Regions from separate parts of the Fictibacillus sp. 23RED33 genome, predicted to be linked through region 1. Evidence: predicted binding sites of a transcription regulator. Region 1 holds the regulator's gene; the other holds the start of a gene.
The links. Region 1 encodes LexA, which represses DNA repair genes until DNA is damaged. Its sites were predicted from a motif close to CGAACATATGTTCG; they were not measured.
Positions count from the first base shown of each region.

Region 2: the regulator LexA is predicted to act here: its motif matches at 2,742-2,755, upstream of uvrB (excinuclease ABC subunit UvrB).

Region 1 is NZ_JACZDX010000001.1:1,210,608-1,226,660, forward strand. Features, by position in the region: gene IHV09_RS06315 (YhcN/YlaJ family sporulation lipoprotein) at 26-604, shown strand; gene IHV09_RS06320 (YitT family protein) at 732-1,358, opposite strand; gene spoVK (stage V sporulation protein K) at 1,633-2,586, shown strand; gene hflX (GTPase HflX) at 2,626-3,882, shown strand; gene IHV09_RS06335 (aminotransferase class I/II-fold pyridoxal phosphate-dependent enzyme) at 3,884-5,152, shown strand; gene IHV09_RS06340 (MerR family transcriptional regulator) at 5,289-5,690, shown strand; gene glnA (type I glutamate--ammonia ligase) at 5,764-7,098, shown strand; gene IHV09_RS06350 (LysR family transcriptional regulator) at 7,140-7,979, opposite strand; gene IHV09_RS06355 (sulfite exporter TauE/SafE family protein) at 8,083-8,925, shown strand; gene IHV09_RS06360 (rhodanese-like domain-containing protein) at 9,019-9,315, shown strand; partial or broken gene IHV09_RS06365 (hypothetical protein) at 9,372-9,881, opposite strand; gene lexA (transcriptional repressor LexA) at 10,328-10,942, opposite strand; gene yneA (cell division suppressor protein YneA) at 11,103-11,369, shown strand; gene IHV09_RS06380 (YneB family resolvase-like protein) at 11,388-12,032, shown strand; gene IHV09_RS06385 (DUF896 domain-containing protein) at 12,093-12,332, shown strand; gene IHV09_RS06390 (HesB/YadR/YfhF family protein) at 12,437-12,721, shown strand; gene tkt (transketolase) at 12,895-14,898, shown strand; gene sirA (sporulation inhibitor of replication protein SirA) at 15,049-15,489, shown strand; gene IHV09_RS06405 (YneF family protein) at 15,567-15,785, shown strand; gene mnmH (tRNA 2-selenouridine(34) synthase MnmH) at 15,874-16,053, shown strand, end outside.
Region 2 is NZ_JACZDX010000002.1:406,991-423,043, reverse strand. Features, by position in the region: gene uvrA (excinuclease ABC subunit UvrA) at 1-669, opposite strand, end outside; gene uvrB (excinuclease ABC subunit UvrB) at 676-2,667, opposite strand; gene IHV09_RS10365 (sulfite exporter TauE/SafE family protein) at 2,909-3,781, shown strand; gene IHV09_RS10360 (DUF2198 family protein) at 3,797-4,027, opposite strand; gene IHV09_RS10355 (hypothetical protein) at 4,267-4,452, shown strand; gene IHV09_RS10350 (serine/threonine protein kinase) at 4,474-5,274, shown strand; gene IHV09_RS10345 (DUF2254 domain-containing protein) at 5,322-6,698, opposite strand; gene IHV09_RS10340 (GNAT family N-acetyltransferase) at 6,851-7,354, opposite strand; gene IHV09_RS10335 (MGMT family protein) at 7,380-7,703, opposite strand; gene IHV09_RS10330 (ABC-F family ATP-binding cassette domain-containing protein) at 7,790-9,409, opposite strand; gene IHV09_RS10325 (TRAP transporter permease) at 9,624-11,549, opposite strand; gene IHV09_RS10320 (DUF1850 domain-containing protein) at 11,602-12,105, opposite strand; gene IHV09_RS10315 (TAXI family TRAP transporter solute-binding subunit) at 12,155-13,144, opposite strand; gene IHV09_RS10310 (Dps family protein) at 13,282-13,716, opposite strand; gene IHV09_RS10305 (TlpA family protein disulfide reductase) at 13,729-14,178, opposite strand; gene IHV09_RS10300 (peroxiredoxin) at 14,409-14,951, opposite strand; gene IHV09_RS10295 (TVP38/TMEM64 family protein) at 15,142-15,816, opposite strand; gene IHV09_RS10290 (VOC family protein) at 15,882-16,053, opposite strand, start outside.

The DNA of each region.
Region 1 (16,053 bases):
ACTATAGAAAAAAGGATGGTTAAATATGCGGAAATTAGGAGTGCTCGTTCTATCTTCAGTTTTCATTTTTAGTGCTTGTTCAGGCAAAACCGGTTCTGGAGATGAAACTCTAGATACAGAGCAAGTGAAATACGATTCATCAGAAAGAAAACCAAACACACAGATAGATTCACCATTAGTCGTTGAAAAGTCTGATGAAGTTCATCAATCAAAGGATCTTGTGCAGCTTGCGGAAAAAATAAACGGAGTAGATCAGGCGTATGTCATTGTAAGTGGTATTTACACACTAGTTGGCATCGTTCCGAATGAGCCTGTTTCACCGGGGAAAGAAAACGATCAACTAAGAAGAGAAGTTTATAATGGAATTAAGGGGAATGCACATGGAAGGAATGCAGCGATCACTACGGATCCTGATAAGATAGAGCAAATAAAGAAACTTGGAAACACTGCGTCACATAGTAAACATGATTCAAAAAGTGGAGTCTATAATGAGCTAGGGATATTAATTGGGAAAATTAAACCGTTAAAAGGGCAGTCGAAATCAACCGAGAGGCAAGAAATGCATGAAGAGAAGAATCGCACGCGGGATGATCTCTACGAATAAAAGCTTTTATTTCCTAAGCAAGCGCAGAAAATGACAACAATAGACATTTGTTTACATAATAATTACTATGTAAACAAATGGTGTTTAGAGGAATAAAAAAAGCATTCTCCTATTGCGGAGAGTGCTTTTAACTATTTTGAAGTGTTTCTGTATCAGTTGTTCGATACACAGCTTCTGATGATGGCTTAACTGTGCTTTTTAATTTTCCAGTTAAGAAGGAAGCTATAGTTATTGCAATGATGGATATCAGAGCGTTTCTAAAACCAAACATGACTACAGCAGATGACACGATAATAAAATCTGTAACAAACAAGGAGATTCCTCGATTTATATTAGATTTTTGCTCTAAATATAGAGCTAGAATATGTATGCCACCTAATGATGCTCCTGAATTCAATACAAAACTTACGCCTATACCTATCAAACTTCCGGCAATGATCGCAGCAGCAATCGGGGAGATTAGCGGAAGAGCAAGATAATCCATGAGATCGGATATGGCTGAAATGAGGATGATGCAAAGAAACGTTAAAAGTGAGAAATTCCATCCCAATTTTTTAATTGATAAAATAAAGAAAGGTAGGTTCACAATAAGGAATAGGATGCCCCATGTCCAATTCGTCATAAATGAAACCAAAGTTGCGATTCCTGCTGTTCCACCGAACGTTAATGTGTGTATGTTTAGTAATTTTATCCCGATCGCTGTTAAAAACAGCCCGATCAAGATATACAAGCTTTTCTGTAATTTTATATGCATGATTTCTTCTTCCATTCAATTCGTACTTTTTTCACATTATTTAACATAACACGGAAATACTGCATACTTGAGTATTTTTATTCATCTGAAAATAGAAAACGCTTACAAATTCATTGGTATTTATTCATTGTAAAAACAAGGCTTGTCTTTGTAGTAGATCATAAGACTACAACATAAATTGATAACAGTGGATCAAGAAACAATATAGGCATCTGTCACGGAAACATATAGTGTTGCGTATAATGATTTGACTGGCAAAGTGAGGTGGTTCCTTTTGAATGAACCTATTGCGATAAAAAAGCAAAGGCAGATCAATATCGTTTTGAATCAAACGAATGAAAAATCAAAGATTGATGATGGAGCTGCACTAGCAGGAAAAAAAGAGAAGACAATTGAAAAGCACCAACCGCTAATAAAGATGGAAAAAGATTTGAACCGTTTAGTCGGAATGGATGATTTAAAATTTCATGTTAAAGAGATCTATGCATGGCTTCATATTAATAAATGTCGTCAAGAATTAGGGTTAAAAGCTGAGAAACAAGCTCTTCATATGTTATTCAAAGGAAACCCAGGTACTGGAAAAACAACGGTAGCTAGAAAATTAGGCACTTTGTTTCATGAGATGAAAGTACTCTCAAAAGGTCATCTGATCGAAGCAGAGCGCGCTGATCTTGTCGGTGAATATATTGGGCATACCGCTCAAAAAACGCGAGAGCTCTTAAAGAAGGCAAGCGGTGGGATATTGTTCATAGATGAAGCCTATTCCTTAGGCCGCGGAGGAGAAAAAGACTTTGGGAAAGAGGCCATTGATACACTCGTAAAAGCTATGGAAGACCAGCAACACGATTTCATACTCATTTTGGCAGGTTATCCTAAAGAAATGGATCGTTTCTTAAAACTCAATCCGGGTTTACCTTCTAGGTTTCCAATTGTTATATCGTTTCCTGATTATTCGGTCGAAGAATTAATGGAAATTGCTAAAAGAATGATCACAGAAAGGGAATACATGCTGACAAGAGATTGTGAATGGAAATTAAAAAGTCATATCGAGCGGATAAAGAACAGCAATCCCGGATCATTTTCAAATGGAAGATACATTCGTAATATGGTTGAAAAAGCGGTCAGAAGGCAATCAGTAAGGCTACTGAACGAAACGAATCAAGACAGAAGAGCATTGATGACGATTCAAAGTGATGACCTTGTGCTAGAAGAACGGGATTCGATTTGATATGATGAGAGGAGACTATGGAAAGCAGGGATCGCAAATTTGAACAAAAACAAAGATTCAGTTCATGAAAAAGCGATACTCGTCGGATGTCAGCTTCCACGGCAGAACGACGAGCGTTTTTTTTATTCAATGGAAGAATTAAAATCTTTAACAAAAACAGCTCAAGGGACTGTGTGCGCTGTTGTTACACAAAAAAGAGACCGATATGATTCAGCTACTTTTATTGGTAAAGGTAAAGTAGAGGAAATTATCACCCTTGAAGAAGAACTTGAAGCAGATATCATTATTTTCAACAGTGAATTATCTCCTTCTCAAGTTCGCAATTTATCATCGCATTTCAACGCAAGAGTCATTGATCGAACACAACTGATATTGGATATCTTTGCGCAAAGAGCGAAGACGAGAGAAGGGAAGCTTCAAGTAGAACTCGCTCAGCTTGAATACTTACTGCCCCGTTTATCAGGTATCGGCGCCAGTCTTTCGAGGTTAGGTGGGGGAATCGGAACACGTGGTCCTGGTGAGACCAAACTTGAAAAAGATAGACGTCATATTCGGTTTCGTATACATGAGCTTAAAACACAGATCAATTCTGTTGTAAGTCATAGAGAAAGATATAGAGAACGCCGCAAACATCAAGGCGCTTTTCAAGCAGCACTTGTTGGCTATACGAACGCAGGAAAGTCGACGATCTTTAACAAATTAGCAGAAGCTGATAGTTATGAAGAAGATCAATTATTTGCGACGTTAGATCCGTTGACTCGAAAAGTAAAACTAAAAAGCGGGTTTCAGATGCTGTTAACAGATACGGTAGGCTTCATTCAAGATCTACCAACATCATTAATCGCGGCCTTCAGGTCAACCTTAGAAGAAGCGGCAGAAGCAAATCTTCTTATTCATGTGATCGACGGTTCTAGTGAGGATCGCATTCAACATGAACAAACGGTTAAACGTATTTTAAGCGAGCTGAAGGCATCTCATATACCTATGCTCACGGTTTATAATAAAAAAGACCAGTTCAAAGACGATTTCATTCCAGAGAATCCGTCCATTTCTATTTCTGCATTAGAGAATAAGGATATTTCTTCATTACTTGAAACGATTGAAAAAGAAGTGATGAAGCAGATGACATACTATGAAGTTAAAGTTTTAGCACATGATGGTAAGCTTCTATCACAACTTCGTGGAGAAACCATACTTATCACACAAGAATTCAATAAAGAAGAATTGGTCTATGAATGCAAGGGATACGCGTTATCTTCCTCTTCCATTCCGTCCATCAGCAACAAAGGAGAATAACATGTATTCACAGTTTCAAAATGAAGACGTACTTAAAAAAACTACTGAAAAAGTAACAGAACGAATTGCAGAACAACATAAACTGATCGATGAGAAAAGTGAATTTAATCAGTTAAAGGTGTTGAGAGCCTTTCAAAACAATCAAGTAGGAGATCACCATTTTCATCCTTCAACAGGATATGGATACGATGATACGGGTCGTGATACTCTCGAAAAGGTATATGCGGATGTTTTTGGAGCAGAGGCTGCAATCGTTAGGCCACAAATCATCTCTGGTACTCATGCGATCACTCTGTCTTTATTCGGAATGCTCCGTCCTGGAGATGAACTCCTCTATATCACGGGTAAACCTTATGATACGCTCGAAGAAATCGTAGGGATCAGGGGAACGGGTGAAGGGTCCTTAAAAGATTACAACATTTCGTATCAACATGTAGATCTGACTTCTGAAGGAGCGATTAACTTTACAGAAGTCCAACGTGCAATTTCGGAAAAAACGAAAGTGATCGGAATTCAACGCTCAAAAGGTTATGCTGATCGTCCATCTTTTACAGTGAATGAAATAGAAGAAATGATATCTTTCGTAAAAGAAATCAAATCTGATGTGATCGTATTTGTGGATAATTGTTATGGAGAGTTTGTTGAAGAAAGAGAACCGATCGAAGCAGGAGCCGATGTAATTGCAGGTTCTTTGATTAAAAATCCTGGCGGTGGTCTTGCTAAAACAGGTGGCTATATCGCTGGAAAAGAGAATTTGATCGACAGGATCTCTTACCGATTAACTTCCCCTGGAATCGGCCGTGAAGCAGGAGCGTCACTTTACAGTCTTCAAGAGATGTATCAAGGGTTCTTCCTTGCGCCTCATGTAACGGCACAAGCATTGAAAGGAGCGGTGTTTACAGCTGCTTTCTTAGAAGAATTAGGAATGGAAACGCGTCCTTCATATGATGCAAAGAGAACAGATCTTATCCAATCTGTAGTCTTTAATGATCGAGAGCGTATGATCAAATTCTGTCAAGCTATTCAAAAGGCATCTCCGATCAACTCTTATGCGATTCCATACCCTGATTATATGCCTGGTTATGAAGACGATGTAATCATGGCAGCGGGTACTTTTATTCAAGGTGCAAGCATCGAGCTAACAGCTGATGGTCCGATCAGACCGCCATACATAGCGTTTGTGCAGGGTGGGCTAACGTATGAACATGTTAAGATTGCCGTATTATCAGCTGTCGATGAACTTTTAACACAAGGGCTTATTAGTAGATAACTTATCCTTAAAAGAAACAAGAAAAAGAGGCGGTAAGCCTCTTTTTTGTTTTGATGTTAATTTTTCTAACATTAGGATTGACATGTGAGCTTTTGTGACATAAGATATAAAAAGAAGTTGAAAGGAGGTAGGCAATATGAACGATATGAATCGTAGGAACTTACCTTTGTTCCCCATCAGCATCGTCATGCAGCTGACTGAACTATCAGCTCGTCAGATTCGTTATTACGAAGAGCATGATCTTATTCATCCTGCACGAACTGAAGGGAACCGTCGTTTATTCTCATTTAATGATGTCGATAAACTTCTTGAGATCAAAGCACTTCTTGAACAAGGTGTGAATTTAGCCGGTATCAAACGAGTCTTTGAGCTAAATGAACAGGCAGCAGAATTAATTAAGAACCAGCCGAATGTGCAAGGTGTTCAACAAATTTCCGAATCTGCGCTTCATCGCAGGTTAAAAAGGGAATTGATTCATGCTGGCAGACATGGAAAAACCTCATTGATTCAAGGCGAACTATCCAGGTTTTTTCATTAAAATCATTTAATAATACTTACGATGTGAACAATCGCCATAACCAGGCGCTTTATATTTAAAGGAGGAGAAAGATTTGTCTAAGTACACTAAAGAAGATATCTTAAGAATGGTAAAAGAAGAAAACGTAAGATTTATCCGTTTGCAATTTACTGATTTATTGGGTGTTATCAAAAATGTTGAGATTCCGATTGGTCAACTTGAAAAAGCTTTAGAGAACAAGATGATGTTTGATGGATCTTCTATTGAAGGATTCGTTAGAATAGAAGAATCAGATATGAATCTTTATCCTGATTTAGATACATTCATGATCTTCCCATGGACTTCTGAAAAAGGCAAAGTTGCACGTTTGATCTGTGACATTTTCATGCCTGACGGAAATCCGTTTGATGGAGATCCTCGTGGAATCTTAAAGCGCGTATTAAAAGAGATGGAAGACCTAGGTTTCTCTGATTTCAATATTGGACCTGAACCAGAATTCTTCTTATTCAAGAATGACGAGAAGGGTGAGCCGACTCTAGAACTAAACGATAAAGGTGGATATTTCGACTTAGCTCCAACTGACCTTGGTGAAAACTGCCGTAGAGATATCGTTTTAGAACTTGAAGATATGGGCTTTGAAATCGAAGCTTCTCACCATGAAGTAGCACCTGGACAGCATGAGATCGATTTTAAATATGCTGATGCAGTAAGCACATGTGATAACATTCAAACGTTTAAGTTAGCTGTAAAAACGATCGCACGTAAACATGGTCTTCATGCAACATTCATGGCTAAACCATTGTTCGGTGTGAACGGATCAGGTATGCACGCAAACATGTCTCTATTCAAAGATGGAGAAAACGTGTTCTATGATGCGAAATCTGAAACAGGATTAAGCGAAACAGCAATGCATTTCCTAGCAGGTATCTTAAAGCATGCACAAGATTTTACAGCGATCACGAACCCGACTGTAAACTCTTATAAGCGTCTTGTACCTGGTTACGAAGCGCCTTGTTACGTTGCATGGTCTATGCAAAACAGAAGCCCGCTTATTCGTATTCCAGCTTCTCGCGGCATCAGTACTCGTATTGAGGTAAGAAGCGTTGACCCAACGGCTAACCCTTATCTTGCTATGGCAGTGTTGCTTGCAGCAGGTCTTGATGGAATCAAGAACAAGCTAAACGCTCCAAAGCCAATCGATAGAAACATCTATGTGATGGATAAAGAAGAGCGCGAAGCAGAAGGAATCAAAGATCTTCCAGCAACATTAAAAGAAGCCCTAACTCTATTCAGCAAAAACGAAGTTCTAACAACAGCTCTAGGAGCACATGCTACAGAGCACTTCATTGAAGCGAAAGAGATCGAGTGGGATATGTTCCGTACACAAGTTCACCCTTGGGAACGCGAACAATATATGAGCATGTACTAAAAGGATTACCCCTGATATCATTATCAGGGTTTTTTTTGTTCTTAAGAAAATTTCCGAAGTAGTTTCAATACTTCTGAGTAAATGGTGCCTATGGCGTACTCTTCAGCATATACCGCATAAAAGGGACGATAAACAACATGTGGATCGAGTGGGACAAGCTTTCCTTCTGATACTTCATCCTTAACCATCCAATAGGATAGAAATCCAATGCCAAGTCCTCTAACAGCTAACTGTTTAATCAAATAATGACTGCTTGCTTCAATGATCTCCGTCGGTTCAATTCTTTCGGAACGCAGAAGTTGATCAGCATATTCCCTTGTACCAGATCCTTTCTCTCTAAGAATAAGTGGAGAGTTTTCAATAGACATTTTATGCTGTGCATAAAAGCGCAGCTCATCTCTGCTGACTACTTCTACCTGAAAAGGATCTAATCCACTTGTTCCTTCAACTAAAGCTATATCAATCTTCTTCTTTTGTAATTCCTCGACTATTTGTTCGTGATTATGAATCATGAGCTTTAGACGGATAAATGGATAGAGTAACTTTATCTTCTTTACGAAGTCTGGTAATAATAAGTCGCTTACGGTATGTGTTGCTCCGATTCGGAGTAGAATTTCTTCATTTTTTTCTTTTATTGATTCAATCGTTCTTGAAATTTCTAACATTTTCTTACCTTGTTCGAATACTTGTACCCCAGCGTTTGTTAATTCAAAAGATTGATTCATTCCAGACCTTTGAATAAGCTTCAAACCTAAATAATCCTCTAGCTTTCTGATGTGGACGCTTATAGTGGGTTGAGATAGGTTTAGGAATTCGCTTGTTTTTGTAAAATGTTTTAGGTGAGCAAGTGTCACAAAACTTCTGATCCAATCTAATTGCATAATGAAACCTCCATTAAGATTCGTAATGGTTCCAATAATATTTATTCATTTTTATTATAAATAAACTGGAGTTACAATGATAGGAGGAAGGAAGTGTTATGAAATGGAGTGGCTTTTGTTTATTATTGGTGGAGCAGCAATCGGTGTTATCTCCGGTTTTTTTGGGATTGGCGGGGGTATTATACTGACTCCTGTCCTTTTAGTACTTGGTTACGAACCTAGCGGAGCCATTATACTCTCTTTAATGTTGACATTGGGCTCAACAGTTACTGGCACACTATCTCACATAAAAATGAAAAATGTAAACGTTCGTTTGGCGTGTATACTCGGATTATTCGGGGTAATAGGGGCTGTTTCAACTGTGCCAATCGTACATTGGCTCGAAAAAATAAATGGAGCATCAACGGTTATTTCAACTGTATATGTTCTGATCTTGAGCTGGTTCGCACTTCAATTTTTAACCAATAGACAATCTGTTAGAAAAGAGAGGGGAAAGTCTTGGATTCCATTAATTGGTTTGTTTACAGGAATCATATCATCACTTATGGGGGTTAGTGGTGGTTTCGTGATGACACCATTACTTACAAAGAAAGTTGGTATTGAACTCAATAAAGCAATCGGTACAAGTATTGCGGCAGCTTCGATTATTGTGATCTCTGGAATCGGATCTTATGTGTATGGAGGAGCAGAAATGGATTATCGCCACGGTTTGCTACTGATCGTCGGAGCACTTATTGGTACTCCATTTGGTATCTTCAATTTGAAGAAGTTTTCTGAAGATAGGGTGAAAGAAATGCTTGCTCTCTTTTATATTGTAGTCGCATTGAGTGTAGTTTTTAAAATGTTATCTTTAACGATATTGTCTCTTGGACTGTTACTCACAGCGGTAGGACTATTCTTTATCGTACTATTTTATAACAAAGTTTCTCGATTATTAAGAGTTTAATGAGATTGGCTTCTGACATTTGGGAGAGAGGAACACCTTGACAATATACCCCATCAGGGTATATTGCGGTCACATGTATAGGAGGAATAGAGAGTGAAACAGTTAACGGCTAAAGAACTTGAGAAAAAATTAAAAGAAGGGCAATCTCTTCATATGATTGATGTTCGTGAAACATCTGAAGTGAAAGAAGGAAAAATACCAACAACCATGAATATCCCACTAGGTTTGTTAGAGTTTCGTATACATGAATTGGACAAATCTAAAGAGTACGTATTAGTTTGTCGTTCTGGAGGTAGAAGCAGTCGGGCATATAAGCTTCTTCAAAGCTACGGTTTTAATGTGAACAATATGGTAGGTGGTATGGAAGCATGGGAAGGGAACACCGAATAACTTTATACTACTTAGAAACAAAACCCCTGACAGCATAGAAGTCAGGGGTTTTAAAATCATTTGATCTCGATGGCGGATGCAATATTGTTCCAGTCAGATGCCATGTTTGCAGTCTTACCATACCAATCAGAGTGCTTAAATAAGACTCCTTTTCCATAGCCTTGTGATGAAGTATGCTGCCAGAGCGTGGTCGAGTAGCTTGATGAAGGTGATGCAGTGCTTAGTGATGAGATTCTATCATTCCAGCTTGAAGGGAGGTTCTTAAAACCGTCTCTCCAATAAATGTAGGCGCCACCTTTGTTCTTGTTCTCATAAAAGTCTGTACAACAAGCACCTGTACCCATCGTATCGATTTTCTTTTGTTGTTTAAGCTTGTCCTTTTCGATATAGGCATTTAATTCTTTCATGTTTGTGAATCCATATGCCAACCAATCGCCGCTCTTATTCTGTTTTGGAAGTACCATAGTCACTTTGATGTGATCATCTAGTAGCTTAAAAGCATTAGATTCGACAGCTTTACCGTCCACATTCACGTAGTCAAATGACTTAATCGTATACTCTTTTTCTGCATATGTCTTAGGTGAAAATACTACTGCGGCAAGAGCAAAACAAATCATATAAAGATATAGTTTTTTGCGCATTATTCTCACTCCCATTATTCGTAATTTTTTATTCTGAAATAATAACACTTGTCCTCCCTTCGATCACCTCCTATCAATTCATACGATTGTTATTAAAATGATTAAAGTTAAACGAAGAGCAAAGGAGTTTTGGTTAACCTCGTTACATTGCCAATTTAAACTATTTAGGTATAATATGTAAATGGATAAAAAGACTTAATATTCAGTCAATTAATAGAACTAATCCTTCATTAGTCGAGTACCGGAGTGCCTATGAATGATCTTTTAAAAGTATTATTAATCTATGAATTAGTAAAGTAATAGGACGAAAAAAAGAAGTATCTAGTCAATTAGATACTTCTTCTAAGGAAAATTCAGAATTAAGGATTAGATTAATGAATACTTCGGTATACGCCGATTACTTTACCTAAAATCGTACAGCTCTGTAAGATGATCGGTTCCATCGATGAATTTTCAGGTTGCAAGCGGATATGGTTTCTTTCTTTGAAGAATCTTTTTACAGTCGCTTCATCTTCATCGGTCATAGCTACGATGATATCTCCATTATTTGCTGTAGGCTGCTGTTTTACAACAACTAAGTCCCTATTGAAAATTCCTGCTTCAATCATACTATCACCAACAACAGATAACATGAATACGTTCTCGTCCCCAACAACGTGCTCAGGTAGAGGGAAGTATTCTTCTACGTTCTCAACTGCACTGATTGGAATACCTGCCGTAACTTTACCGATCACAGGGATTGAAACAGAACGAACAGAAGGGATGTTGTCTTCTAGACCTAATACTTCAATTGCTCTTGGCTTTGTTGGATCTCGCCTTATAAGCCCCTTTTTTTCAAGTCTTGCTAAATGTCCGTGAACGGTAGAGCTTGATGCAAGGCCAACTGCCTCTCCAATTTCACGAACTGAAGGCGGATACCCTTTTTGTGATACTTCCTCTTTTATGAAAGCCAATATATCCAATTGTCGTCTGGATAATTTAGTCATTTTTTAGCACCTCACCGAATTTTTTATCTATAAAAAGTATATCATGGAGAATTAAGAGATACAAACATAAGTTCGAAAAAATAGTTGACACCGAACAAATGTTCCAGTTATTATGAATGTAAGAGATGCGAACAAACGTTTGTTGAAAGGGGATATCACAATGAAACAAGGGACAATGCATGTTATTGTATTTTTAGGGTTGTTAGGTGGTATATTTTTTACGTTATCAAATCTTGCCTCACAAGAAGCTCAATATATCGAAGTAACCATACAGGAGGGGGACTCACTGTGGAGTCTTTCTGAAGAGTATAATGCCAAGCACCATTATTCCAATTGGGAATTTATAAAATGGGTCGAAAAGAAGAACAGTGTAAATGCGGCAGCTGTTTTTCCAGGTCAGAAAGTAATCATACCAGTCAATAAATAAAAAAGCGGGTTTTAAACAATGAAAGCAATCATTTACTCCAGAGTTAGTACAGATAAAGATGAACAAATAACTTCATTAGAAAGACAAGAAGCGGAACTAAAGAAGTTAGCACTACAATTTAAATTTGAAGTTTTGAATTGTTACCGTGAAAAAGCAAGTGGTTTTTCTTTAGATCGAGAAGAGTTGTTAAATATATTAGATCTTGCAAGGGATGGAGAGTTTCAGTGCCTTCTTGTGCAAGATGATACTCGTTTAGGTAGAGGAAAAGCTAAGATGGCATTACTTCATCAGTTGATCAAATACAACATTAAAGTTTATACGCTCTCTAATAACGGAGAATACACATTAACAGAAGCGGACGAAATGGTGCTTGATATTGTGTCTACTGTAGAAGAATACCAACGAAAGCTTCATAATATGAAGATCAAGCGTGGAATGAGAAAAGCTGTTAAAGAAGGGTATAAACCTCAAAAGAATTTAAAAAATCAAACTGGTGGTGGCAGAGACAAAAAGGAAGTGCCAATCTCTGAAATCGTACGATTAAAGAACATGAAGCTTACATTTCATGACATTGCTTTAACGCTTAGAGGGCTGGGCTTTGATGTGTCTAAAGCAACCGTACATAGAAGATATAAAGAACATGTGGAAAATACAGATAACTAGAAATTCCTTTCATTCTGCTGTAGGATAGAGTGAAGAATGCTTTAAAAAGGAGTTTTTACTATGTTATCTAAAGATAAGATGCAACGTATAAATGAACTGTCTAGAAAATCTAAACAATCAGATTTAACATCAGCAGAAAAAGCTGAACAAAAAAAACTACGAGAAGAATATTTACAAGTTTTCCGTAAATCCTTCGTTCAAGATTTGCATGGTATGACCTTTGTTGATCCGAACGGGGATGATGTAACACCTGAAAAATTAAAACGAAGTAAAGATAATAAAAATAACCTCAAACATTAATAAGAAATGCCTATTTACTCACTGTAAATAGGCATTTTTTTCTGTTGCAATCTATACACATTAGTATATACTGTTATATAACAACTTTGAAAGGGGAGAATATTTTGACTTTTTCAATTACAAGTGCAGCTGCGAACCTTTATAAGGATATTGCTTTAGAAGCGTCAGAGGCTTTAAGACTTTTCGTAAAATATGCAGGAAGTGGTGACTCGGGAGGTTTTTCCCTTGGTGTGACCGCTGATGTGCCTGAAGAGAACGATTACATTCAAGAGATTGAAGGTCTTCGATTTTTTGTTCGAAACGAAGATAAATGGTTCGTTGAGAATATGAAACTTGATTATGATGAAAATACGGATCATTTTTCATGTCACTTACCAGGTCTCGCATAATAAAATTTAACCGCCTGTTCTAATACAACGAAAAAGTTGTAGGATAACAGGCGGTTTTTGTATGTTTTCATGAGTAGATGGTAAAATAACTATAGTTAAAAATGTGTTTGTCTTGTCTAATTGCATTTGAACGTTTATTATGAAAGTCAAAACTGTTTAGTACATATGAAGGGATGATTTTTTTGTCACGAACTATTGATGAATTAGCAATTAATACAATAAGAACACTTTCTATCGACAGCATAGAAAAAGCGAACTCAGGGCATCCAGGTATGCCGATGGGTGCTGCGCCTATGGCATATAGCTTATGGTCTAAATTCATGAACCATAATCCTGCAAATCCTGAATGGTTCAACCGTGACCGTTTTGTACTATCAGCAGGACATGGATCGATGTTGTTATATAGCTTGCTACATTTGAGTGGATATGGTTTAACAATTGATGATCTGAAGAATTTCAGACAATGGGGAAGTAAGACTCCAGGTCACCCAGAATTCGGTCATACGGTTGGTGTTGAAGCAACAACTGGCCCGCTTGGTCAAGGGATTGCGATGGCTGTAGGTATGGCTATGGCTGAGCGTCACTTAGCTGCAAAATATAACCGTGATGGACATGAAGTGATTGATCACTTTACTTATTCTATCTGTGGTGATGGAGACCTTATGGAGGGTGTTTCTGCTGAAGCAGCTTCACTTGCAGGTCATCTTGCGCTTGGTAGAATGATCGTACTTTACGATTCAAATGATATTTCTTTGGATGGGGACCTTCATCACTCATTCTCTGAAAGTGTAAAACAAAGATTTGAAGCTTATGGCTGGCAAGTTCTTTATGTGGAAGATGGAACAGATCTTGATGAGATCGAAAAAGCACTATCAGAAGCCCGTGAAGAACTTAACAAGCCAACTCTTATTGAAGTGAAGACTGTGATCGGACATGGTTCACCAAATAAATCAGGAAAATCTGCTTCTCATGGAGCGCCGCTAGGTAAAGATGAGATCTTACTAACAAAAGAAGCGTACAAATGGACGTTTGAGCAAGATTTCCATGTTCCTGAAGAAGTACAATCACACTTTGAACAACTGAAGAGTGAAGGACAAACAAAAGAAGAAGAGTGGAACAAGCAATTCGATGCTTATGCAGAAGCTTATCCAGAATTAGCTAACGAGCTTCAAGAAGCGATCAAAGGAAATCTTCCTGAGAATTGGGACAAAGACCTTCCTGACTACGACAAAGCTATAGCTACTCGTTCATCTTCAGGTAAGGCGATCAATGCTTTAGCTAAGAGTGTGCCATCACTATTTGGTGGATCTGCTGACTTAGCAGGATCAAATAAAACACTTATTGAAGGCGAAAATAATTTCAGTCGCAACGACTACAGCGGACGTAACATCTGGTTTGGTGTTCGTGAGTTCGCTATGGGAGCAGCACTGAACGGAATGGCTCTGCATGGCGGACTGAATGTGTTCGGTGGAACATTCTTTGTGTTCTCTGATTATGTAAGACCTGCTATTCGATTATCTGCTCTAATGGGGCTTCCTGTAACGTATGTATTAACGCATGACAGTGTAATGGTAGGAGAAGATGGTCCAACTCATGAACCAGTTGAGCAACTTGCTTCTCTTCGTGCGATGCCAAATCTTAACGTGATTCGTCCGGCTGATGGATATGAGTCAAACGCAGCTTGGAAATTAGCGCTTGAGAGCAAGAACCAGCCGACTGCATTGGTATTAAGCCGTCATGACCTACCGATCTTAAAGAACACAAAAGAGAATGCTTATGAAGGTGTTAAGCGAGGAGCTTATGTTGTTTCGCCAGCTGAAGCTGATGCAGATGTATTGCTTCTTTCTGCAGGATCTGAAGTTAGTATTGCAGTTGCTGCACAAGAACTACTTCAAAAAGAAGGAATTTCAGCTTCAGTCGTTTCTATGCCATCTTGGGAAAGTTTTGATAAGCAAGATAACGACTATAAAGAATCTGTACTTCCAAAGAATATTACGAAGCGTTTAGCGATTGAAATGGGAGCTTCACTCGGTTGGCATAAATATGTTGGCCTTGAAGGAGATACGCTAACAATCGATACGTTTGGTGCATCTTCTCCTGGAGAAGTCATTCAAAAAGAATTCGGATTTACTCCAGAGAACATCGTAAAACGTGTTAAAGACATGTTAAATAAATAAAAAATTCGCATGAATAAGGAGGTTTCCGAGAGGAAACCTCCTTTTCTTACTGATTCGACAAAAGTAGTTAGAATCTGCACACCTTTTTAGACAAGCTTCTTTACGTATATTGTATATACTTTTAGAAAATGATTGGAGAGGAGCTTGTTCATGAGAGAATTTTATATCTATCTAATCACAAAAGAAGTTGCTCATTCCTATTATGGCAAGGAAAATAAGCTGTTTCAGTTGTTTTTCGAAGAACAGCGCTCAAATGGCTTATCTAAAACCATCCTACAAAAGCAGATCAGTTACATAACCTCTCTATTATCTGTTTCTCAACTAGAAAAACACTTTTGGAACCATTTAAGTGGTGCACAGGAATGGCGTTCAGAAGGAGAAACATACTCTTTATCTTGCAAAGATAGCATCGTGAGAATAGAACTCACTGATCAATATATCCACCTTTACAGTATCGGAAACTTTGAAGCAGAAACGATTATATTTGAGGCGCTTCGCCAATATGAACCTTACTTTCTTGCGATGGACTATGGTGAAAGAAAATTTGGATGGCTTTCACCGTTTAAATTGAACATGGTCTATGCCACTTAATTCTCTTTCAATCTTGTATGTGTAGGTAAACTTGTAGTAAACTAGTTCTAGACAACATGAAGGAGGAAGTTTTAACAATGGGTACTGGTATGATAATCCTTGTGTGTGCACTCTCACTGATTGCAGGTGTTGCGATCGGATTTTTTATTGCCCGCAAGTATATGATGAGTTATTTACAAAAAAATCCACCGATTAATGAAAATATGTTGCGTGTGATGATGATGCAGATGGGGCAAAAGCCTTCACAGAAGAAAATTAATCAAATGATGCAGGCTATGAACAAGCAGATGAAGTAAGAGTTGGACAAGCACCCTGATGAATAATCGGGTGCTTGTTTTCGTTCTCTTTACAAATAGCGTTATGTATCAATAAAGGATGATGGCAATGAACAACGTTGAGACGATTTCCATAGATGAGATAGATGCAAATCATTATTTGCTTTTTGATGTAAGATCTCCGAAAGAATTTGAAGAGTACCATATTCCTGGTGCGTTTAATGTGAGTATATTTTCAAATGAGGAAAGAGCAGAAATAGGGACGTTGTACAAACAGGAAAGTAAAGAA
Region 2 (16,053 bases), on a different contig from region 1:
AGAATCAGCTAGACGAGTAGCGACTCCTTCTTTTACAACGATACGGTCGATCACGATTTCAATGGTATGCTTTTTATTTTTTTCAAGCTTAATCTCTTCAGATATCTCACGCATCTCACCGTCTATGCGGACGCGAACATACCCTTGCTTCTTAATATCTTCAAGCGCTTTAACATGTTCCCCTTTTCGACCGGAAACAACAGGTGCTAAAATTTGAAGCTTCGTACGCTCAGGATATTCTAAAATCCGGTCTACCATTTGTTCAATCGTTTGGGAAGTGATCTCCACGTTATGAACAGGACATACTGGTCGTCCGATACGAGCAAATAGAAGTCGAAGATAATCATAGATTTCCGTAACCGTTCCAACTGTTGAACGAGGATTACGGCTTGTTGTTTTCTGATCGATCGAAATCGCCGGTGACAGTCCTTCAATCGAATCCACATCTGGCTTATCCATCTGTCCGAGGAACTGACGGGCATAAGCAGATAGAGATTCAACGTAACGACGCTGCCCTTCTGCGTAGATAGTATCAAAAGCCAGTGAAGACTTACCCGAACCAGATAAGCCGGTCAAAACAACCAGCTTATCACGTGGGATCGTAATATCTATATTCTTTAAATTATGGGCTCTAGCACCCTTTACAACTATGTTTTGGTTGGTAGCCAACTGCAATCATCCTTCCGCTTTTAACTCAAGTATGAGGTCACGAAGCTCAGCTGCACGCTCGAATTGAAGGTTCTTTGCAGCATCCTTCATCTCTTTTTCCATACGCTCGATAAACGCTTCGCGATCTTTCTTGCTCATCTTTTGCTTAGGAGCTTTTGAACTTGTATACGTTTCTGTATCTTCGGCAGCTTGTGTTGCACGAATCACATCACGCACTTCTTTTTTAATCGTAGTAGGTGTGATTCCATGCTTTTCATTGTGCTCCATCTGCTTCTGACGTCTGCGCTGCGTTTCATCGATCGCAATCTGCATGGATTTCGTAATTTTGTCTCCATACATGATAACGTGACCGTTTGAGTTACGCGCGGCACGTCCGATCGTTTGGATCAACGAACGCTCTGAACGTAAGAAGCCTTCTTTATCTGCATCTAAAATCGCAACGAGAGACACTTCAGGTATATCCAGTCCTTCTCGCAACAAGTTTATTCCGACGAGTACATCAAACACACCGAGACGAAGGTCACGGATGATCTGAATCCGTTCTAACGTCTTAATTTCTGAATGCAAGTAACGAACTTTTATACCAAGCTCTACAAAATAATCGGTAAGATCCTCAGACATCTTTTTCGTTAGAGTAGTAACAAGAACTCGTTCTTTGTTTGCGATTCTTTCGTTGATCTCACCGAGCAAGTCATCGATCTGACCTTTGATCGGACGAACTTCTAGTGTAGGATCAAGGAGTCCTGTTGGACGAATGATCTGTTCAACCGGATCAGGTGCGTGTTCGAGCTCATACGGCCCTGGTGTTGCTGATACGTAAATATGCTGAAACTTTGTATACCGCTCAAATTCGTCAAACGTTAACGGTCGGTTATCTTTTGCAGAAGGCAGTCGGAACCCGTGATCGACAAGAACCCCTTTTCTCGCTTGGTCTCCATTAAACATTCCACGAATCTGTGGAAGAGTAACATGGGACTCATCGATAACAATCAGTGAATCATCAGGAAAATAGTCTAGAAGTGTGTATGGCGTCGACCCTAATGGTCTAAGCGTCAGATGAACCGAGTAGTTCTCGATCCCTGAGCAAAAGCCCATTTCCGCCATCATCTCTAGGTCATATCTTGTACGCTGTTCGAGACGCTGTGCTTCTAACAGTTTTCCAGCTTCATTCAATTCTTTTAGGCGATCTTCAAGCTCAGCTTCGATGCGCTTGATCGCTACCTTCATTTTCTCTTCACGTGTTACGAAGTGGGAAGCCGGGAAAATGGCAACGTGTTTACGTTCACCTAGAATTTCGCCTGTTAGTGCGTCCACTTCTGTAATTCGGTCGATCTCATCACCAAAAAACTCCACACGAAGACAATGTTCGTCACGTGAGGCTGGAAAGATTTCCACGACATCTCCTCTAACTCGGAACGTACCTCGAGTAAAGTTAATATCATTTCGGTTGTATTGAACATCTACGAGATCACGTAAAAGCTGATCACGGTCTTTCTCCATTCCTTCTCTTAAGGAGATCACCATGTCTTTATATTCTTCAGGTGAACCTAGACCATAAATACACGATACGCTGGCCACAATAATAACGTCTTTGCGTTCAAAAAGTGATGAAGTAGCCGAGTGGCGAAGTTTATCGATCTCATCATTAATGCTTGCATCTTTTTCGATATACGTATCAGAATGTGCGATGTACGCTTCTGGCTGATAATAATCGTAATACGATACAAAATACTCAACTGCGTTGTTCGGAAAAAATTCTTTCAACTCACTGTAAAGCTGTCCGGCTAATGTTTTGTTATGAGCAATAACAAGAGTCGGTTTGTTTACTTCCTGAATAACGTTGGATACCGTAAACGTCTTCCCTGTTCCGGTCGCACCAAGCAGGGTCATACTCTTCTTTCCTGCGTTTATATTGTTCACAAGATGTTGGATCGCTGCGGGCTGATCCCCTTGTGGCTGATAGTTTGATTTGATTTCGAACAATTGACTTTGACTCACAAAACCGAACCTCCGTTCCTAAATTCTGGTTACTCAAATTATAGCACAGCCCATATCCAAAAACCTAATAATTACGAACAAATATTCGCAGAAGTTTCTGGAAGGAAAGTAAAGTGTTATACTTAAAGGTAGGCGCTTGTTGGGAAATGAATTGTGTGGGGTCTGACCCCATTTCCCGCTAGCATTACCAAGGCTTTCGGAAAAATTGTAAAAGGTGTGTCCCCTTTAAAGGAGTTTTAAAATGGAGTTTTTTTATATACTGCTAGGTTTATGCATCGGCATCTTTTCAGGCATTTTCGGAATAGGTGGTGGCTTTATTCTGACACCTGTTCTAATCTTGTTCGGTCTCCCGCCTCTTTCAGCGATCGGGACGAGTCTTATGTACTCAATCGGGACAAGTGTTTCAGGCGTTGCTGCTCATCTTAGATTTAAGAATATTATATGGAAAACTGCTGCTGTTTTAGGAATTGTAGGAATCGTTGCCACACAGGTCGCTCATCCACTTGTAGTATGGTTAGAGAAGATGGGTTACGACGATACAATCATCCCAATATTTTATATTGTTCTTCTTGCCTACTTTGCTCTTTCCCTGCTTTATAAGCAAACAAAACGCAAGAATCTAGCGCAAAGCACTACTGAGATCTATTTCTCTTGGCCAAAAGCAGTCTTTATTGGATTTACAGGAGGATTCATTTCTACGACATTAGGAGTCGGCGGAGGATTTGTAATGGTTCCAATGCTCATTTCTTTAATGAAGTTCCCTTCTAGAAAAGCGGTTGGGACGAGCTTAGTCAGTGTGTTTTTCATCGTAAGTGCTGGTTTCTTAACGTACGCATCAAGTGTACAGATTGATTATAAACTTGGCCTCCTGCTTATTTTAGGGGCGTTGGTCGGGACTCAACTAGGTGCAAAGCTCACAACCATCTATTCCAGCGAACAGATTCAAAAATATCTAGGTGCTCTCTACATCACGATCTTAAGCTCAGTAGTACTGAAGCTCGTTCATCTTGATAAAGCTGGTCTAGGTATCATCACACTATATGTGCTATCCATGCTCGTACTTTTCTTAAAAGAAACGATCACTCATACAAAAAGAAAGACGTCTACCTCGTGAAGGTGACGTCTTTTTTTATCTTACTTTTCTTTTTTGTTTGTTATAAATTTTAAGTCCCAGTAAGAAGCCTATGATCGTAGAAATTACGGCAACGATTTGGAGAGGCAACGGTTGATTCAAGCCATCAAAACCAAAAATTAAGATAACAACAGTAATCGCTAAAGGTAAGTACTTAGTAAACAACACTCTATTAAATAGCAGCTGTAGACCAAACGGCAATAAAGCTGCGACAATATACTCCAACATGAAACGAAGAACCCCTCTCCTTGAACACCAAAAAACATAACTTTTGTAAACGTTCTATTATACCTCTCTAAATTTAACAAAACTCACTGGACAAAAACAAGGAAATTGTTGCGGGAAATAAATTGTTTGGGGTCAGACCCCTTCTCTTTGAAACTTTTTGTTTAAAAGTACGTACAGTAGGATAATGCTTGAAAAGGACGAATATGATTAACAAGGATCTTCAAAGGAGATGATTTTTCATGTTAAAGAAACTATTAAAATCACTATTAGGTCAAAGCAGCCATAAGAGGTACAGCAGCTCAGGCTACAAATATAAGAAAAGCTACAAGAAATACAGCAGCAGTGATTTTGGCAAGAAGCATTATGGTGGATATGGACACAAGCATTATAAAAAGAAAAAGAGAAGCAGCTTCTTTAGCTCCTGATCTGAGTAGCATTCAAACAACATGATAGCTGAACTATGGAAAGGTATGCAAAGAACGTTTTGGGACAGACCTATTAAAGCTAGAAACCTTGTTCATGATCAATATCTTATTCAAGAAGTTCTAGGAATGGGTAGTTACGGTATTACGTACCTAGTACTTGATACGCATACAGATGAGATCATCGTACTAAAACAGCTTCGGAACACTAAAGCAAAGACAACAACAGGTCTTCTTTCTTTCCAAAGAGAGTCTCAAATTTTAGAAGCACTGCAGAAACACCCTGTGCCGAAGCTATTGAATACCTTTCAAGATGAACAAGGTCACTTTATCGCTATGGAATGGATCAAGGGAGACACATTCGAAGACCTAATTTTTCGTGATAATCAAACATTCAACGAAAAAGAAACAATCTCGATATTGCTAGAGCTTTTAACTATTACAGAACGCTTTCACCAGAAAGGGATCATACATCGAGACCTTCGAATTCCAAACATCATCCAACGTAATAAAAGACTGATCGTGATTGATTTTGGGCTTGCTTGTTATTTATCAGACATAGACCATGAGATTGAAGATCCACATGAGCATCCGGAGAAACTTCGGATGCGGGCTGTTAAAGTGGAAAGCGACCTGTTTGCTCTCGGTCATTTTGCCTTGTTTCTTCTTTACTCATCTTACGTGCCCCAAACGAAGAAAGAGGAGAGTTGGGAAGAAGAGTTAGAAATTTCATCCTCACTTAAATATGTTCTTCGAAAAATGCTTCAACTTGACGAGCCGTTTCATTCGGCATCGGACGTTCAAAAAGCATTGCGCTCCATATAAAAAAGCTCGGTACTGATACCGGGCTTTTTCATATTCTATAGCTGCATCTATGGTTGTTTACTTTTAAATAAGAAATCCTCATACTCTTTTTCATGATTTGTCGTCACGGAAAGATTCTGCAGCGCTCGATGAAATTGTTGATAATCTAAAGCAAATAAGAATTGATTTTCTAATCCGCTTGCGGTTAAAATCCCGAATTCCCAGACTGCATTATAATCACGCTTATTTAGAGATTTTGCCATCAGATCAAGAACCTTCAGTATTTCCGTACATACTATCACATTATCTTTTGCATAGTGGCGAATATATCCAAAAGCATTGTATAAATAATGGCTAAAATCTCGTTCTTGTAAAACGACGCGCAGATTATTTTGTTTATCTACCAAATACTTTGAAAAAATGGATCCACGTGAAATCGTAGTAAGAACTTCACCTAGTTGATAGATGGAGTTAATCGCTGTTTTTGGATCATTATTTCCAAGCGATCTAATCGCAACTTCCACAAGTTTATTAATACTAAATTCGATATCTTGAACTTCTGTTTGCCTTCTTCCAATACTGATGAGCGCTAAATATTTTTGTTCATCCACTTCATTCTCACCTTTTTTCCAATAGGTGATAAATGGCGTTGTAGCATACACATAGCTTCCGATCGCATACTCCAATCGTATGACAATATCATCTCGCTCAGCTTCTCTCATGATAGAAATGAAATCCACCAGTTGGATAAAACCCGATTTGCGCGCTGAGATTGTATTGCCGCTTTCTTCACATATCTCACTGTTTACCGTAGTTAAATCATCCACTTTATAAGGATCCACTTCGTCCTCTAATGTACTCTTTACGATGTACAACGCTTCATTCTTCATGTCATATGTCATCTGATTCACTTGAAGCCAAGCAACAGCATGATTGATAAAAAAGATAAAGGTTCCCATTGAAAATGCAGCAATAATAGCCGCCGCCAAAGGAACAGCAAAATAATATTCGGCCATTCTTTTGTTCAAAAATAAAAAACTCAACAACATATAAATAAAACTTGAGGTAAATATACCTAAAACACGCTGAGTTGATTTACTAGCTATAAAGTTTTTCAACATACGAGGAGAAAACTGTCCAGAAAACGTCGTAAACACAACTAAGATCAAGTTAAACGTGAAAGTGGTCAAAGTTAGAGTTGCAGCGGTAAGCGTTCCTACTAGATTTCGTGTAAGATCATAATCGACTGCAAAAAACGGACGCATTTGATCTCCTAAATCGTACTTTAGATCAGTCGTTAATGTGGCAGTCACTAATAGTGCAGAAAATATCATGTAGAGCACGGGAGTAAACCACATATTTGATTGCACCGTATGTGATAGTTCCCTCTCCGACATTTTTGTATATTTCTTTAAATAATTATCTAACAGGTTCAATCTAAACATGTGTACATCCCCTTAGAAGTAAAAACAACAGTTATTTGGGAACACTCCAGATACAAGTAGCTCCTACCCTATTTTGCCCTATTAAAAAAAAGTCAAACTTTCTATCGGTTTATCACAATAAAAAAAGCAATTCTATTGAATAGAATCGCACGTCACTTCTGGATTATTTTATTGCAGAACGATTGGATGACTCGTCTCTCTTCATTACGCTCTTTATACTGTTCACTCGTGTATTCACCGATCACTTTTCTCCAAAATGTTTGTGCAGGTTTGTTCGCTTCTATTTGAGAAACTTGCCAATCTCCTTTATGTTTTTCAAATACCTGATAAGCAGCAAGTTTACCCAAACCACCAAGCCTGAATTTTTTCATGATAAAAAATTCTGAGATCGACCAGTGTTGATTGATCTCCTCTTGTACTTCACTTACTAATACAAATCCTGCTACCTTTCCTTCCCATTCGATCAGATAAGGGAAGCGACGACTTTCTTGCCAATAGTTATCTAAATAAGCATACTGACCAAAAACTCCATTGTCATCGACGTAAATGTCGATAAACTCTGAGAAATCATAAAAATAAAACTGCATAAGATTATGGATCGTTTCTTTATCCCTTAACTCTGCTACTTTTATTACCGGATTCTGTTTGATATGCATACTCATTTCTCCCTATCAATGCTAATTAAATATAATCCTCGCAATCTGGCGAATACCTGTATGCTTCGATGTTCATTCTATTTTTCCCTTTAAATTGCACGCCTTCACTCTCTAACAGTGACTTTTGCGTAAAAAACAATTCCTCATCTTGAATGCCGATCTCACCTTTTGCATTAATTACCCGGTGCCAAGGCAGATCATGCTTCTTACTCAAAGAGTGAAGGATACGCACGACCTGTCTAGCACTTCGCGGATTTCCAGCTACACCGGCAATCTGTCCGTAAGTCATGACTTGTCCCTTCGGTATACTTTTAATGACTTTAATGACCTTCTCAGTAAATGGTTCCATCATTTCTCCTCACTTTTATTAAACAAATAGCCAAACAAAAAAAAGAGTGCTAAATCTACGATCAGACTTAACACTCCTTCGTTGTTTTATTGATACATCAATTGGCGCTGCTTCTTCAACTCGTCATTCGCCAAGTACTCATCATAAGACATTTGCTTATCAAGAATTCCTTTAGGCGTGATCTCGATGATACGGTTCGCAATCGTTTCAACGAACTGATGGTCATGTGATGTGAACATCAATGCACCTTTGTAGCCGATTAATCCGTTGTTCAATGCTGTGATCGATTCTAGATCCAAGTGGTTCGTAGGGTCATCCATGATCAATACATTTGATCCGCTAAGCATCATCTTAGAAAGCATACAACGTACTTTCTCTCCTCCAGATAATACAGACGGCTTTTTCATTACTTCTTCACCTGAGAAGAGCATACGTCCTAAGAATCCGCGAAGGAAGCTTTCCGTTTGATCTTCAGGAGAATATTGACGAAGCCAGTCAACAAGAGTCTGCTCGCTGCCAGCAAAGTACTTCGAGTTATCACGCGGGAAGTACGCTTGAGACGTTGTTACACCCCATTTGTATGTTCCGCTGTCCGCTTCCATCTCACCCATTAAAATTTTAAATAGAGTTGTGATGGCGATCTCTTCTTTACCTACAAAAGCAATTTTGTCGTCTTTGTTCATGATAAAGCTCACGTTATCAAGTACTTTTACGCCGTCGATCGTTTTTGTTAGCCCTTCAACACGAAGAAGATCATTTCCGATCTCACGGTTGATGCCAAAGTTCACATACGGATATTTACGAGAAGAAGGTCGGATATCATCTAAAGAGATTTTATCCAATAACTTCTTACGTGAAGTCGCTTGTTTTGATTTAGATGCGTTCGCACTAAATCGCGCAACGAAAGCTTGAAGTTCTTTGATTTTTTCTTCTTTTTTCTTGTTTTGATCTTGTGCCATACGAAGCGCTAATTGAGAAGACTCATACCAGAAATCATAGTTACCCACATAGATCTGGATCTTTCCAAAATCAAGGTCAGCCATGTGCGTACATACTTTGTTTAAGAAGTGACGGTCATGGGATACTACGATGACTGTGTTTTCAAAATTGATCAAGAAATCTTCTAGCCATTGGATTGCTTGAAGGTCTAAGTTGTTCGTCGGCTCATCCAGAAGTAGAACATCCGGCTTACCGAAAAGAGCTTGTGCAAGCAATACTTTTACTTTTTCAGAACCTGTTAGTTCAGCTAGTTTCTTTGTGTGAAGATCTTCTTTAATACCAAGACCTTTTAGAAGGATCGCTGCTTCTGATTCAGCTTCCCAACCGTTCAGTTCGGCAAACTCACCTTCAAGTTCAGCTGCACGAATTCCATCTTCGTCTGAGAAGTCAGCTTTCATATAAATCGCGTCTTTCTCTTGCATCACTTCATAAAGACGAGCGTGGCCCATAATAACTGTCTGCATTACCTCTTGATCTTCATACTCAAAGTGGTTCTGCTTCAATACGGCTAGACGTTCGCCTGGCGTCATGTGAACGTCACCTGTTTGTGCTTCGATCTCACCAGAAAGAATTTTTAAGAATGTAGATTTACCCGCACCGTTCGCACCAATCAAGCCGTAGCAGTTTCCTGGTGTAAACTTTATATTAACGTCTTCAAACAGCTTGCGGTCGCCGTAGCGAAGACCAACGTTAGTTACCGTAATCATTTGGATATCTCTCCTTTTTATATATAACTGACCAACTATCTCTATCAGCCTACATACATATATTCAAATCCGTATCCTACAAAAATGCATACTTACTGATTGTATCATAAATACGAGAGGTATAACCTTACAATCTTTTACCCACATTGAATTTTTTAAACTTTGCACACATAAAAAAGCTCAGAAGCACAATTGCCTCTGAGCAAATCATCTTTTAAACCGCTGGTGAAGATGGTGCTTGTGTATTGTCCTTTTTCAAAAGCCAATACTGACTGCCAAGCATTAATGCGAACGCTGCAAGACCGATCGCGCTGAACATGCCTTCTGGATAGATCAGCAAGAATCCAATCACAACTGCTCCTATTCTTTCTAACCATGAAAGAGCACGCATCCAATAGCCGATCATTCCTGCCCCAATCGCGATCATTCCTACAAATGCCGTTGAGATCACCCAAATCGCTTCTGTCCATGTTGTATCAATCAACATGAGCTGTGGCGAGATAACGAAAATATAGGGAATGATAAACGCTGCAATGGCAAGTTTTGATGAGAGAATACCGGTTCGTATCGGTTCACCGCCCGAAACCCCTGCTGCGGCAAAGGCTGCCAGTGCTACCGGAGGCGTGATATCTGCGATGATTCCAAAATAAAAGACAAACATATGAGCTGACAGATCAGGAACCCCAAATAATAAAATAGCTGGAGCCGCAATCGTTGATGTAATGACATAGTTCGCCGTTGTTGGTGATCCCATACCAAGTACGAGCGATGCGATCATCGTTAAGATCAATGTCGGAATGAGATACCCACCTGATAACTCTAGCAAACCGTTCGCCATCTTAAGACCTACACCTGTTACGGTGACCACTCCGACGATCATACCTGCCGCTGCTGTAGCCGCTGCAACACCAAGAGCCGTTCTCGCGCCATCTGCTAACGCTTCAAGAAAGAGCTTCGGCCCCATGCGTGTTTTCTTATTGAACATCCCTACCGCGATTGCACTCACGATGGACCACAGCGCAGCTTTTGTTACACTCATACCACTCATAAGCAAGAGAATAACCACAACGATCGGAATCAACAGATACACTTGTTTCATAACTCTTTTCGTTTCAGGCATCTCTTCACGAGATAACCCTCTAAGACCGATACGTTTTGCTTCGAAATGTGTCATGATCCATATTCCTGCAAAGTATAATACGGCAGGAATGGCAGCGGCTTTGGCGATATCCCAATAGGTAATACCGCCTCCGATAAATTCAACCATCAGAAACGCTGCAGCGCCCATGACAGGAGGCATGATTTGACCACCAGTAGAGGAAGCTGCCTCAACTGCTCCTGCAAAGTTTTTATCATAACCTAAACGTTTCATCATCGGAATCGTAAAAGCCCCTGAAGTTACAACGTTAGCAACCGAGCTTCCACTGATCGTTCCTTGTAGAGCACTCGAGAAAATCGCTACCTTAGCAGGTCCCCCAACTCGTCTTCCTGCGATAACGATGGATAGGTCATTAAAATATTCGCCCACTCCTGTCTTTACGAGAAAGGCTCCAAATAAGAGAAACAGAAAGATATACGTTGATGAAACCGCGAGTGGTGTTCCTAAAATACCTTCTGTTGTAAAGAACATCGTCCTTACGATCCGTTCAATCGTCAAACCTTTATGCTCTAAGAAGCCCGGCATATAAGGTCCCATATACGCGTAAAGCAGGAATAGACCTGCAATAATCGTGATTGGCAACCCAACGACCCTTCTCGTTGCTTCTAAAACAAGTAAGATCGCGAGTACCCCTATTAGGAAATCTTGAGTCGTTAACCTTCCGACCCTCATCACAAGATCGTCCATAAATATGTACCAATACGATCCTACCGCTATAGACAAGACAGCCAAGATCATGTCATACCAAGCGACTTGAAAAAGTGGCTTACCTTCTTTTTTCTTTTTAGAAGCTGGAAATAGCAAAAAGATTAAAGTTAGTGCAAAGCCGAGATGAATCGTTCTTTGCAGCTGTGCAGGCAACACTCCGAAAATAGCTGTATAGAGTTGAAATAGTGAAAAGGTAATAAGACCGATGAGTGTAATCCAATAAAGAACACCTTTTAATTTCCGAAACCCTGCTTCCGGATCATACTTTTCCATCAGCTCTTGTACAGCTTGATCTGATATTTGTTCACGCTCGTTATGCTTGTTCTTATCCAAGTTTTTTCCCTCCTATCAACCTTTGCCATATATTCAAGTTGTCTACTTTTATTGAAACCCAAGATCCTTTTTCACTTAAACCAGAAAAGGGATATTCATGACCTTTAAGAAGGAGTGTATGATTGGCTATAATTTGTCCGATTCGAATATCTAATGAAGGAAACGTTCTTTTCATGTTGGATAAAATATAGTTCTCACCCTTTTGTGCAAACACTTCACCTTCATCTGCACCTGATGGCATGCCAACACCAAATTCCTGAAACCTCATTTCAGTTTGAAGAATTTCTTCGTTATGAACTTGATAGATTTCACGAACCGGTGTTTTATGAATCGAGTGTATGTATTCAATACTGAATTCACTACCTTGCTTTGCATCAAAGAAAGCTAACGATTTACCTGTCTTGCCATCTTCAATTACTACTGATTTAAAAAACGGCACAATTGAAGCAATCGCTAAAGACAATAAGATCAGTATGCTAATAAAAATTTTCTTCATAAGAATACATGGACTAAAGAATACTCTCTTAGTCCATGCTCAACACCTCTTATTTTAAGATTCCTTTTTCTTCAAAATACTTTTTAGCTCCAGGATGGAAGTCGATTCCCATACCGTTTACTGCATTCTCAGCAGAGATAAGCTCTCCTTTTGCATGACTGATCTTATCTGTGTTCTCAAAGATTGCCTTTGTGATCGCATACACCGCATCATCTTCCATATCTTTGCGAACAGTTAGCATGGAAAGTACGGCTACCGTTTTTACGTCTGCTTCGATCTTGTATGTTCCGCTTTTAACGGTATCTTCAATATAATACGGATGCGCTTCGATCAGCTCTTTAATCTTGTCATCTGAAATCGGTACGATCGTTACAGGTTTTGTTGCAGATAATGCATCCACAGCTCCTGTTGGCGTGCCTGCTGTGATAAAAGCCGCTTGGATGTTCTTATCTTGAATACCTTCCGTAGACTCATCGAACGATAGATGCTGAGCATCAATGTCTTCCATTGTCATACCATGAATCTTTAGAATTTGTTCTGCATTAGCAAAAGTTCCACTACCTGGCGCTCCAACTGAAACCTTTTTGCCTTTTAAGTCTTCAACACTCTTAATCCCGCTATCTTTTAATGTAACGATCTGGATCGTTTCAGGATATAGTGTCCCGATTCCCGATACTTGGTCAACTTTTTCTTCAAACATTTCCTTGCCTTCTACTGCATAGCTAGCTATATCTGTTTGTGTGAACGCTACATCAGCATCACCATCTTGAAGCAGCTGCATGTTCTCTACAGATGCACCTGATGCCTGAGAGTTTGCTTCAACATCTAACTCATCCTTCACAATCTTCGCCATCTCTCCACCTAGTGGATAATATGTACCACCTGTACCACCTGTTACAATACTGATCTGATCAAGATTTAATGAAGCGCTTTTTTCACCAGAGTCTTTCTTTTCAGATGGAGTCTCAATTTTTTGACCACAAGCCGCTAGTGAAAATGCTAGAATCATTACGAAAAATAATGCGATCCCCTTTTTCATATTCTTCCTCCTTTTGGAATAATTTGGTCCATTCTTAAAGTTTAGCATATGCTACGTTAAAATTGCAGAATAATTATAATTTTTAGAAATATAATCAGTGCACAAAAAAAGAGCGACCGAAGTCACTCCTTTTTAGATTAGCTTACGAACGCACGAAGCATCCAATTATGTTTTGCTAAGCTTTCACGAACGGATAATAACATGTCGTGCGTTACCTCATCACCTTCACGCTCGGTTACTTCCATTCCTTCTTTAATCTCAGCGATCAGTAGTTCAAAATCGTTAATAACGTTTTGAACCATAACTTCTGCAGATTCGTTTGTATTCGCTTCTTCTACCGTTGCCAACTCTAAGTATTCTTTCATCGTTGCAACTGGTGTTCCTTTTAGTACGAGCAGTCGCTCAGCTAATTCGTCAATGTTCGTTGCCGCTTCATTATAGAGCTCTTCAAACTTTTCATGAAGTGTGAAAAAGTGAGGTCCTTTTACATACCAGTGATAGTTGTGTAGTTTTACAAACAACACATTCCAGTTAGCTACTTGACGATTCAATACTTCTTGAATGGTATTCATCGTATCATCTCCTTATTTTGTTTCTTCGTTTAACACACGGTTCAATCTCTTGCGAAGCATGTCCATTCCGCTTCCACCAGCTTGGAAGTGACGAAGCTTACCTTCTTTATCAAACACATAGTACGCAGGTACATATTTGTTTTCAAAAGCATCGGTTAATTTATGCTCGCTATCTACATAGATAGGCTGTGTGATGTCATGTCCGATTGCCATCTGTTCGATAACGCTCATGTCTAGATCATTTTCTGATCGCGGCATGTGAACAGCCACTACGTTTAGATCGTCTTCATATTCATCGCGAAGTTCGTTAACATCAGGCATCGCTTCTTTACACAATCCACAGCTTACGGACCAGAAGTGAATTAGTGTTGCTTTTTCTCCAACCAATTCTTCCTTTGTTACTTCTTCATTTAACCAAGTTGTAGCACCATCAAGTTCAGGCATTTGTTCACGTAATTTCATCTAAAATTCCTCCAAAAATTGTTCGTTAGTTTTATTCTTAAGTAATTGCAAGATGTAGTTGATTTCCGTTCCAGGTTGCTCGCTTTCCGCGGGGCAGGCGGTGAGCCACTTGCCGCTTTGCGCCTTTAAGTGTCTCACCTGACCGCTTGTCCCGCAGGAGTCTCGCACCTTCCACTCCAATCAACGTTCAACGAGGAAATTCATTTAATAACCTCGAAGCAATAATATTTTTAAAGTGTCTTTTGTCCTGGCTTCCAGTTTGCTGGACAGAGTCCACCGGTTTGTAACGCTTGAAGAACACGTAGTGTTTCATCAGCATCACGGCCGATGTTGTTGTGGAAAACAACTTGATACATCATCTCGCCCTCTGGATTGATGATGAACATGCCACGAAGTGCAACACCTTCTTCTTCGATCAAAACTCCATAATCACGTGATACACGGTGATTCGTGTCTGCTGCTAGAGGATAATTTAGTTCACCAAGTCCGTTTTCATCGCGACTTGTGTTGATCCAAGCCAAATGCGTATGAACGGTGTCCGTTGATACCCCAATTACTTCCGCATCTAAGTCTTCGAATTCACTATATCTATCTGATAAAGCTGTGATTTCAGTTGGACATACAAAAGTGAAATCCATTGGATAGAAGAAAAGAACGGTCCATTTTCCATCTTCCATGTTTTTTTCTAAGCTTACTTTTTTCGTTTCTTTATTAGGCATGATCGCTTCCATCTCAAAGCGAGGTGCTTGTTTTCCTACCATACGTTCTGCCATTTTAAATTCCACTCCTTTTATTCAAATGATAATGAATATCATTATCATGTGTTGTTCACAATCTTTATTATACTCACTTCTATTTTGAAGTCAATACTAATTTATAATAATTATTAATAAGGAACAAGTATTATGCTCATACATCAAGAAAACAAACAAAAAAAGCCTTACTCTAAGGGTAAGAGTAAGGCTATGCGTTATCTTCTTTATGCTGATGAATTTGACTGGTAATCATCTGTTTGTTTTTCATTAGAATAGGTATACAAGCTGCAAATAGCGCTAAGCCGATTGCAATTGCGATGATTGTTCCATTTCCTTTAATAAAACTGTCACCAAGCAAGTTGTATGCGAGTGTTCCTGGTAAAACGCCAAGCATCGTAGCTAAAATATAGGAGCGGAGTTTAAGTTTAGAGATTCCAGCCACATAGCTAACAACATCGAAATTCAGTACCGGAATGATTCTCAATAAGAAGATGTAAACAAAACCTTTTTCCTTAAGTTGATTCTGCCATTTCTCAATTCTTGAAGGTGAATCTGTTTTTTGTTTGATCCATCTCGCCCCAAGATGTTTGGCGATGTAGAACGATAAAATGGCACCAATTGTAGCTGAGAAAACTGTATAAACAGTTCCCCATACTACCCCGAATGCTAAACCACCTGCAAGTGAAAGAACAGAGATTGGAAATAGAGTAAAAGGCCGGATTACATTTACAATGATATAGACGATGGGAGCTACCATCCCAAAGGACAATACCCAATCACGCAAAGACATGGGGGTTATTTTAAAGACAAAATGGTTAAGAGCAAATAAAAACAGAACAATCAATAAGATTGCGGTGATCTTTACCAAAGTACTTCTTTTCATATAACCCCCCTCTTTGCCGTTTTTTTCTTACTTTTAATATTCCTGTTTCTGAGAGTTTGTAAACGTTAGCGCTGTTCGGCTTTAATCACGATACCGTTGCCTGAAGGGTCTTTTAACAAAATGGTTTCCGACTCTATATGATATGGAAATTGCTCACGTTCTAGAGCACTTAAAACTTTTTCGACTTCCAACTGCGATGGAACGATGATTTCATAATGAAGAAGTCCTGTAACATCA